Regions from separate parts of the Paenibacillus sp. WLX2291 genome, predicted to be linked through region 3. Evidence: riboswitches for the same ligand, from Rfam matches in the RefSeq annotation. Region 3 holds a riboswitch; each other region holds the start of a gene.
The links. A riboswitch is a leader RNA that binds a small molecule or an ion and turns the genes downstream of it on or off. The one in region 3 is predicted to bind cyclic di-AMP.
Positions count from the first base shown of each region.

Region 1 (3,260 bases), 2.3 Mb from region 3:
CTAGAAATTGTATGCCTACCGTCGTCTTGCCGGTTCCTGGTTCGCCTTCCAAAATCACGACAGATCCCGGCGGTATACCTCCGTACAGAATATCATCCAGTCCTGGTATACCCGTATGAATAGCACTAGTGTTGTTCATATATTGCTCCCTCCATCTGTAGCATAGTTTAGTCACGCAAGGGTTAGCTTTTCCTACGAAGATGACTGTACAGCAATTATAACAACGTAAGGCACCTTGAAGAAAGGAATTTCCCATTTTTATAACGAGTCAAAAGCATTTAATCATTTATACCCTTTTTTTCCAGTTTATCATGGTCGTTTTTCATAATTTGAATAAATTTGTACAGAAAATACAGGGAGTAGCGTTAATTACTTCAAATTTTATTGAATAATAATGAATATTTATGCAAAAAGACTGGAAATCAGTTGATCTCCAGCCTCATGTTGTGTACATCGTTTGTGGGCAATATAGTATTGGCGTACGATAATACCGATTTTGTGCGTGCCAAATGGTCATTACCATGTGTTACTTCATCAGATAGTCCTGACATTCAGGATCTCATTCGTATTCACATTTGGCGAGTCATCGAATGTCAGCCTTCTAGCGCTTCTTTTAATTCCTCTGGCGAACGGTTCCACCAGTCTTCATTATGCGTAGACAAGAGCTTTTTCAAAGCTGCTTTGTCTTCGCTACCTAGTTCACTCAGCATAATACGGCGTTTAATCGCATAGTCCAATTTGTTGACGTGATCGGCGAGAATTTTCCAGCCTTTTTTGTCTTCTTCATTAATCCACATTTCACATGCGGTTGCTCCAGCATAACTGCCGCCTTCCGGCTGCTTGTCTACCGCTACCCAAACGACCCATACTTGACGTCCATCTACTACGTCTTCGCGATTGGCGCTGAATTTGATCCCACGCTCTACTTTACTTTTCGCATGCATCGCGCCAATATCAATACTGGCTTCGCCGCGGTCAATAATAATAGGAGAAACATTGTTGAGATTGATAGAACCAGCACCAAAACCTTTGTGTTTCGTACTCTTGGCGCTACTGCTAATAATATTTAAAGACATTGATTTTTTGGCAGGTTGTTGTTCAGGTTGTTGATTTTGATCCATGATAAAAATAACTCCTTTTCTGTTCAAGTATGAACCGATATCTTCATATGATTGATTTTACCATGATTGTAGCGGTTTGGGGTCAAAAAGCCAATTCTACGCCGCTTATGTCATATAAAGTATCAAAAAATTAAAACAAATATCGGCAAAAGTCTAAAGTTTACAAAAAAATGACCGAAAAAAAGGAAAGTAATCACGAATCATCCAGTTTGCGCGTAAACAATCATCACTTTACGCTTAAAAATGAATTTTTTTTAATAAATGTAATCCCTTTATTGGCGCGGTTTTCACCATGCCATGTCATAAAGATGACAATAATTTTCATAGAAAAACAGTTATCAAACGTTGCCAAAGTAAAAAAGCTCTGTTAGAATAAACCCAGCGAGTTTTTAGTAACAACTTTGTAAACTTTAGAAGGTTATCTTGTAACTTTTACCAGAAAAGCTGAATTTTGTCGAAAAAGTTGGATATCGTCATACGTCATACGGTGCATTAATCAAGCGTAAAGCCAAATTCCGTGGCACCGGGAAACGGGGGAACCGTTTTGGGTGAATTGATCTTGCAAGAGAGGGATCATAGGGGAAGCCTTCTACCGAATCCTTAAGCTAACCTCGTAGGCATTGGAAGGGGACAAATGATTTTGAACATGAAAAAGAAACTAACCGCCGCACTTATGGGATTCGCAATTGCATTTACTGTTATGGGGAATAGCAGTGCACATGCTGATTCTAAAATGGACCAGATCATTGATCCAGCAATGGGAACACCGTACCGCATCGGGGGAACTTCATTTAACGGTTTCGATTGCTCCGGATTCACTCAATATGTATTCGGTAAAATGAACATCGATCTACCGCGTCAATCCACATCGCAATTCCAAGTAGGCGACGCAGTAAGCAGAGACAATCTGCAAGCTGGAGACCTCGTCTTCTTCAACACGACTGGAGCAGGAGTTTCACATGTTGGAGTCATGGTAAGCAGCACGCAATTTGCACATGCTTCTACATCCAGAGGCGTACGCATCGACAACCTGAGCATGGACTACTATGCAGAACGTTATGTCGGCGCAAAACGCGTAATGAGCAACTACAGCTTTGACACGTTTGCAACCGACAATTAATATACGACTTTTATCTGTTTGATCATTTTTATTTACTAACCGTAAGAGATTCCCGCCAGAATCTTTTGCGGTTTTTTTATTTTGTTCTATACTATATAAACGAAGAAAATATTGGATTAGTTACACTTTTTCATTAAAAAGTTAAATAAGATTTTGGAACAACATCTATAATTATGTCTACTATTTATTAAACATCTCGTAATTATGGTAAACACGTTTTCCATTATTTATTTGAATTATTTTTTAATTTATACCCGTGTTTTGCGTTGTTAAATCATATGTTAAAGGAGCAATCTCTTATGCCCGTTTCCCTGACCCCACCCTTTGCAGTCACGCCAATGACGGAAGCTCATGCGGCTGATATTTGTACATGGGTATATGAGGCGCCGTACGATATTTATGGCTGGATGCCGTGGGAGCAAATGAAGCAACTGGAGGTCGAGTTTGGCGATCCGCAGCTACGTTGTCAGCAATATGCTTCTGTAATGGACGCCGATGGTGTGTTATGTGGCTTTGCTCAATTTTTCCCGCTAGAAGGTACGATCAGATTGGGGGTTGGCATGCGACCTGATCTGTGTGGTAACGGATACGGTGAACATTTTGTCCGCGTTATTACTCAGGAAGCAATCACACGTCAACCTGAAGCAGAGATTGATTTGGAAGTCCTCACCTGGAATCAGCGCGCTATTCGCACATACCAAAAGGCTGATTTTCATATTACCGATACGTATGACCGCCGCACACCAGATGGCATGAAGCCATTTTACTGTATGGTGTATGAGCAAGGTGAAGATACAGCGTAATCTGTAACCTCTATCAAGAAACTCTGTATATCGAATATCGGTAACGACATTATGATTCTCGTTCCCTTCCTAATGCCAAAAGACCAGATCGCTTAGAGAAGCATGCAGCTATCTCCCACAATCTGGTCTTTTTGATTTACCCATTTATATTCATATCACGGTCTTCATCAGATGAGCGGAACAAAGGTCATTTCCGTTTCTCCAATCAAAATATCG
Region 1 is NZ_CP176755.1:95,152-98,411, reverse strand. It holds gene ACDE64_RS00430 (ATPase domain-containing protein) at 1-139, opposite strand, end outside; gene ACDE64_RS00425 (YwhD family protein) at 594-1,121, opposite strand; cyclic di-AMP (ydaO/yuaA leader) riboswitch at 1,618-1,756, shown strand; gene ACDE64_RS00420 (C40 family peptidase) at 1,768-2,241, shown strand; gene ACDE64_RS00415 (GNAT family N-acetyltransferase) at 2,541-3,044, shown strand; gene ACDE64_RS00410 (hypothetical protein) at 3,212-3,260, opposite strand, start outside.
Region 1: it holds a riboswitch for cyclic di-AMP, as region 3 does, so the genes downstream of both, ACDE64_RS00420 (C40 family peptidase) here and kdpF (K(+)-transporting ATPase subunit F) in region 3, are expected to answer to the same signal.

Region 2 (3,260 bases), 2.7 Mb from region 3:
CATAAAGTTGCCCCCGGCTTCTTCGGTCAACTTTTTCCAGCTGTTGTAATAATTCTGGTCGTCCATATCCAATTCGCTCACGGGTTCATCCAGTATACTCAGTACGATCAGTGGTGCCTGAAGCAGCTGGGCAAGCCGGATACCGCGCCGGATCAGCCGTTCACCATTCAGATTGTAATGTACACCGACCATGATCTTTTCTTCGTGCATGACCTGTAACGCCCCTTTATATAAGTATCAATTGTCATATATCGAACCACTGTGACCCAAAGCGGCTAACAAGCCGTTTGTTCACGCCTATACAGACACTTAACCACCACAGACTAAAAAGAATAATATGCGCTGCAATAATGATTCAAAAAATTTCGTTCCACTGGTAAAGAAGACGTTACGCTACCCGCATCCAAGCTACTCTTTTCAGCATTTGCAGCACCAAGCAGACTTTTATGCCAGTCCACCAGCGCTTCGCCTGCCAGATGCGTACGGGTGAAGCCCCATTGCGACTCATGCTGCTGAATATACTGTATCGCCTGCAAGCTCGTCTGTCCTTTTAAGCGTGTGAAGACAGATGCCCATTTCACCAGATCAAGATGGGTCGTACCGTCGGAAAATTCAAATTCCGCCCAGCCTGCTACACCATTTCCGCAGACACGCAGCAATCCGCAATGTAGAAATTCGCAATGATCCGGCAATGCTAGCCGTTGATGGTCATACACAAACAGCTCCATATGCCGAATACGCGCAGTATCAACAACAGAACAATGGGAACGGACGAGATCTTCAACTAGCGGAACAGCAGTCATGATCATTTTTACATACACTCCTTGTAATGTAAGGTTTCGTTGTGAGCCATCATAGGGCATTTCCGTGATAGCGTAAATGAAATCCAACTGTGATCCTTGCCGATTTGGGATGGAAGATGCTCATGTAATCGGATTCATCTTAGCGATTCATAGCCACATCATCATAATGCTCCGTTTTTCTGTTCTTTTCACAAAATTGCAGGAAAATGAAATAATATGGCGTAAGCAGGCGAATACGAGAGAAAAGTCATTGCATCATTTGCCTGAACCATCAAATTGGCACAAAACCGCATTCCGTCTGCCTTTACTTTGAACGTGGACGGGAGTATGATTCGTCTCAAGTTCATAAATTTCGGCATACGATGATATTCGTATGCTGTTACCAGCTGAATGTCTGTACGTTGTACTGCCATCTGGGTAGATTCGTGCGGAGAGCGGGGGAACCAGCGAAAAGTGCCATAGGTGCTTTTCAGGGGTGAATCGGAACAAAGATGCCTGTTATGTACAACAGCATCGAATCCGTAGGGAGACTCTTACTCCCGAATCCGTCAGCTAACCTCGTAAGCTGAATTAAGAGAGGCGACAATGATCATGACATCCGGTAGGACACAGGTGTGTGCTGTTCGGAATGCTTGAGAAGCGGCGAGGGTACCTCTTGTGCGCTTCTTTTTTGTTTGCCTTCACACATTGGAGGAGAAAAGAGATGGAGTTGGAGCAGGAATCGGAGTTACCAAGGCCCTACGTGCTGGTATCTCCGGCGACGCGGGCAGGAGAGCAGTTTATGCAGCTGCTCAAAGTAAAAGGTATTGATTTTGCCGCGATCGTGAACAGCTATAGTGAGAAAGTCAAAATGGAACGGATGGGCATCCATCATGTGCTGCTGCTGGATACTCAGCGTCAGGATGAGTGGTGTCTACCGCAGATGACGGTCGGTAAAGTATATCTGTTTGAACGGAGCTTGCCCCTGTGCTGCCGTTATATCCAGATGTGCCGTTCATGGACGAGCGATCCGATCTATGTCATTACTGAAAGCAGCAATTCACGCATGATTTACAAAGGTCTGGGCGCGGATCATATTGTCCATACGAATGGCGGCAGTGTCGCCTTTTTGTTGTGACAGGGCGCACAGGCTCATCTCCACTAGAAGCGGGTATAATGATAAAGAATCCACCATCATGCCGCTGCATGCCGTTCTTATCGGTAGCAGACGGTACATACTTACACTTATGAAGTTTGGAGATGATCGTATGACGGACAAAGTAGCACTCATTGCCGGAGCAACCGGATTGGTAGGCAGCGCGCTAACTTCTATACTGCTGGACGCGCCGGAATATCGGCAAATCGTCGTTCTGGTGCGCAAACGTGTGCCGGAATGGGACAACACGCCCCGCATTACCCAGATCCTCGTAGATTACGAGCGGCTAGAAGACCATCTGGACGACCTTGTTGCCGATGATGTGTACTGTTGTCTAGGTACTACGATCAAACAAGCCGGTACACAGGACAATATGTACCGGATCGATGTGACGTATCCGCTGCGCGTAGCAGAACTGGCGAAGCGGCAAGGCGCAACCCAGCTGTTGCTAGTGAGCGCGATGGGAGCAGATCGCACATCCAAGATATTTTATAACCGTATCAAAGGCGAGTTGGAGCACAAGCTGGTTGGGCTGGATTATCCGTCCTTCTCCGCAGCGCGTCCCTCACTATTGCTCGGGGAACGACAAGAATTACGCACTGGCGAGCGCATCGGTGCCGTTCTCGCCAAAGTGCTATCGCCGCTTATGGGCGGGGCGTTAGCCAAGTACAAAGCAATTCCTGCCGAAAAGGTAGCGAGAGCGCTATACCGGATGGCGTGCATGGAGCAGCGGGGTGTACATGTGTACAACTCCGATCGTCTGCATGAGCTGGGAGATGTGCCGGATTCCGCAACGCAGCGGGTTACTTCCTGAATCCGATATTCGCGCATACTATACGTCATCGGGCAAAGAGGATACAATAAAGGTTGGCGAATGTGCATATTTCGGTAGTTTGCTGTGTTGGGTAGGCAATAATATAAGCATGCTTGCGCGGTGCACAAGAATACGAAATGATGATTGCGCCAGATTAAGATGATGGGCAGCAGGATGCTGCCGCGAAATGGAGAATGGATCATGCCTCAATTGGACGACAAACAGGCGGCAACCCAGATTGAGAAATGGATTGCCTTTTACGATATGGATAACCCGAAAGCATGGGACAAAGACGATTATGCTTTTGTGCAGCAATCGTGCCGTCACATGCGCACAGCGGTGCAAACATTGCGCGGCAAAGGAAATGTTAGCCCGGCAGAACGCAAGAAGATCGCCAGCGGGCTGGAGGATTTTATCGAGGATTCGTTTATGGACGATCCGAATGAATGGGAACCGGAAAATCGCGCCTTTGTCAAACAGGCAATGGCAGCGCTGCGTCATGCAGCCG
Region 2 is NZ_CP176755.1:5,307,940-5,311,199, reverse strand. It holds gene ACDE64_RS22705 (universal stress protein) at 1-210, opposite strand, end outside; gene ACDE64_RS22700 (hypothetical protein) at 324-809, opposite strand; cyclic di-AMP (ydaO/yuaA leader) riboswitch at 1,178-1,385, shown strand; gene ACDE64_RS22695 (hypothetical protein) at 1,507-1,920, shown strand; gene ACDE64_RS22690 (oxidoreductase) at 2,051-2,752, shown strand; gene ACDE64_RS22685 (hypothetical protein) at 2,954-3,260, shown strand, end outside.
Region 2: it holds a riboswitch for cyclic di-AMP, as region 3 does, so the genes downstream of both, ACDE64_RS22695 (hypothetical protein) here and kdpF (K(+)-transporting ATPase subunit F) in region 3, are expected to answer to the same signal.

Region 3 (3,260 bases):
CCAGTCGATACCGATTCGCCAAATGCGTTTGGAACGAAGATCAGTAGAATGCTAATCACCAGTCCAACTTCGACGACAAACATGACCGGATTTTTGATCATAAGCAGCGGGTTTAATTTTACAAACGACTGCTGTAATGCTTTCGTTATCAGTTCCCGGTTCATCACGGAAGCTTGATTTTTCATTGCTGATTCCTCCACCTGATTGTCACTTATTTCTATTGTATGGACATACCTGAATGTACACGTATTGATGTTTGGATTCATGGCGCAGCCTATGTCGTTAATGATATAACGACGTTGGTGATATCACGATATCGCTTGTGGGATACAGCGCGATATATAGCATGTTATGAGATTACAGGGTCAATTGTTCTGCAATCGGCCCCAGTACGAGCGCCGGGAAGAAGGTCAATGCGCCAACCAACACGACGATCACAACGAACACACCACCAAATATCGCTTGATCGGTACGCAGTGTACCGCTGCTTTCTGGAACTGGCGTCTTGGCGAGCAACGAACCAGCAACGGCAAGCAGAGTTACCATCGAAAAGAAGCGTGCTATAAACATGACTGCACCAGTCGAAATATTCCAGAATGGCGTATTATCGCCCAATCCCTCGAACCCTGATCCGTTGTTAGCCGCAGAAGATGTAAATTCGTATAATGCCTGCGTCAATCCATGGAAGCTCGGATTGGAGATTGTATCTGGATAATACGTGAGTGCCAGCGCCGTAGGTGCCAGAATGAGTAGTGGCTGAATTAATAGCGTAACCGCAATCAGCTTCATCTCTTTTCCTTCAATCTTACGACCGAGGAATTCTGGTGTACGCCCAACCATCAGACCGGACAGAAAGACTGATATAATCGCATACATGAGTACGTTCATCATACCGACCCCAGAGCCACCGAAGACTGTATTCAGCATCATATTGCTGATCGTGACCATGCCGCCAAGCGGTGTCAACGTATCGTGCATCGTATTGATTGCGCCTGTTTCAGAAGCAGTCGTTACGACCGAATACAATGATGATTGCTCTACGCCAAAGCGTACTTCTTTCCCTTCCATTGAACCTGCACTTTGCTGCAATCCGAGCTGATTGATCAGCGGATTGCCCTGATGCTCGGCGTATAGCGATACGCTCAGCATGACAATAAACATCATCGCCATCGAAACGAACAATACGCGTCCTTGCTTCAGATTGTTCACCATACGTCCATACGTAAAAGGCAGGGACATCGGTACAAGCAGCATCAACAGCATTTGCAGCATATTACTAAAACCGTTCGGATTCTCAAATGGATGCGCTGAGTTGGCACCGAAGAAGCCACCGCCGTTATTGCCCAGTTCTTTGATCGCCAGGAAGCTGCCGATTGGTCCCATGCCAATCTCTTGCTGTACACCCTGCATCGTATTGGCAGTAACCGACGTTTGCATCGTTTGCGGTACGCCCAGACTGATGAATACCAGTGCAGCCACAATCGCTAATGGTAACAAAATACGTGTAATTGCTCGTGTTAGATCGACGAAAAAGTTACCAAGTGGCTTGCCCGCCAGCCCACGAATAAATGCGATTGCTACAGCAATACCAGTAGCTGGTGACATGAACATCATTAGAATGATCGCTGTCATTTGCGAGAACAGCGACAATCCGCTTTCTCCGCTATAATGCTGCAAATTTGTATTTGTCATAAAACTGATTGCCGTGTTAAACGCTAGGTCCGGGCTCATCGCTGCGATACCCGCAGGATTCATCGGCAGCTTGTCCTGCAATCGAAAAACGATATATACAATCAAAATCAGAATTGTATTGCTCACTAGCAACGCTGCGGCGTATTGCTTCCACGTTTGGTTGCTCTGGCGAATACCGCCTATTTTAAAAATCAATTTCTCCAGTGGTCCGAACCAGCGATCCAGACGCCCCGGATTATAATCAAATACGCGAGCCATATACAAGCCCATTGGACGAGCCAGTAACAGCGCGATTAATAAAGTAACAGCAACTCCGATGTATGCTAACATACTCACTCCACTCTCTTCTGTTGGTTTCGGTTTAGAATTTCTCGGGATAGATTAGGGCATAACATAGATACAACAGTACGCCTGCAATGATAATCCATAATAACCAGGTCATTGTTCCTTCCCTCTTTCCCCGATCACTCTGGACGACCATTCTCCCAGTCCTCCAAGCGCGAATGCAATGAGTAGTATCAACACAATCATGATCAAATCTAGCATGGTACGTAACTCCTTCAATCCAAATTAATTACTTGTCAACATCGTATATATCCTGAAATTGGGCGCAAAAAAAGAAGCCTCGGTAAAATGGAACTTTTCACCGGGCTTCTCCTATGGACCGCACGAAACCTGCACAGTCATAATATGATGACTGCAATCGTTTCGCCGGTTCAAGCCGGATATAAGTTCTCCCTGATTCGCTGACGAGGTTAGCTGTCGGGTTCGGGCTGGAAGATTGCCCGTTCCGGTTACTACCGGAATTCACCCCATGTCTATACTGTACAAAGCGGTTGCCTAAGCAATACCAGCCTATACAGCGTGACGATTGGTTCCCCCGCTTTCCGGCGGATAGACGATGAAGCTGCCCACCATTCGGAAATTAAGCGCAATTGATTGTACAAGGTTCAGAATATTCCCAAAAGAGCACAAGAAAACACAGAGCTTTGTTTACCCTGTGTCATGTAGGCACAAGTTCCACACTCCTCTCTCGACTTCTGCTTACGAGGTTAGCTGTCGGATTCGGGCGGTGAGAGTCGCCCTACCATCAGCGCCGGTCCCATGGTTACCAGTGCTGACGGATTCACCCCGTGCAGTCTAACGGCGGCTCTCACACCTCCGTCATACTACAGATTGGTTCCCCCGTTTTCCGGCATGACCGGAAACTCAGCAATACAAGAACAAGAAACATTGTGATGCTATGATTCATTCTGAACAATAGTGATTCCCGTTACCGGTGAATCTCTAAATCCTGAAATGTATATTACGCCTGTCGCTCTCAAGAGTAAAGTGGATCAAAAAGGCAAAAAAAGCCCTTTTTGCCCGCAAGTTTGATTTTTAAAACTTTAGTAAATTGCTACCTATCGCAGGCTAGTTTTTCCTCCGTTTTACTCTCATTTGCTCAATTTTTACATTTTATTTCGACATATCACGCATCGTTTTCGCAACTGAATGAAACAAGATATGTCATTATTTTCAATGTCATTTGTAAGCCTATGTATTCATAAATACTACTCTGCGTGGAT
Region 3 is NZ_CP176755.1:2,427,859-2,431,118, reverse strand. It holds gene kdpB (potassium-transporting ATPase subunit KdpB) at 1-185, opposite strand, end outside; gene kdpA (potassium-transporting ATPase subunit KdpA) at 358-2,022, opposite strand; gene kdpF (K(+)-transporting ATPase subunit F) at 2,054-2,134, opposite strand; cyclic di-AMP (ydaO/yuaA leader) riboswitch at 2,422-2,634, opposite strand; cyclic di-AMP (ydaO/yuaA leader) riboswitch at 2,718-2,917, opposite strand.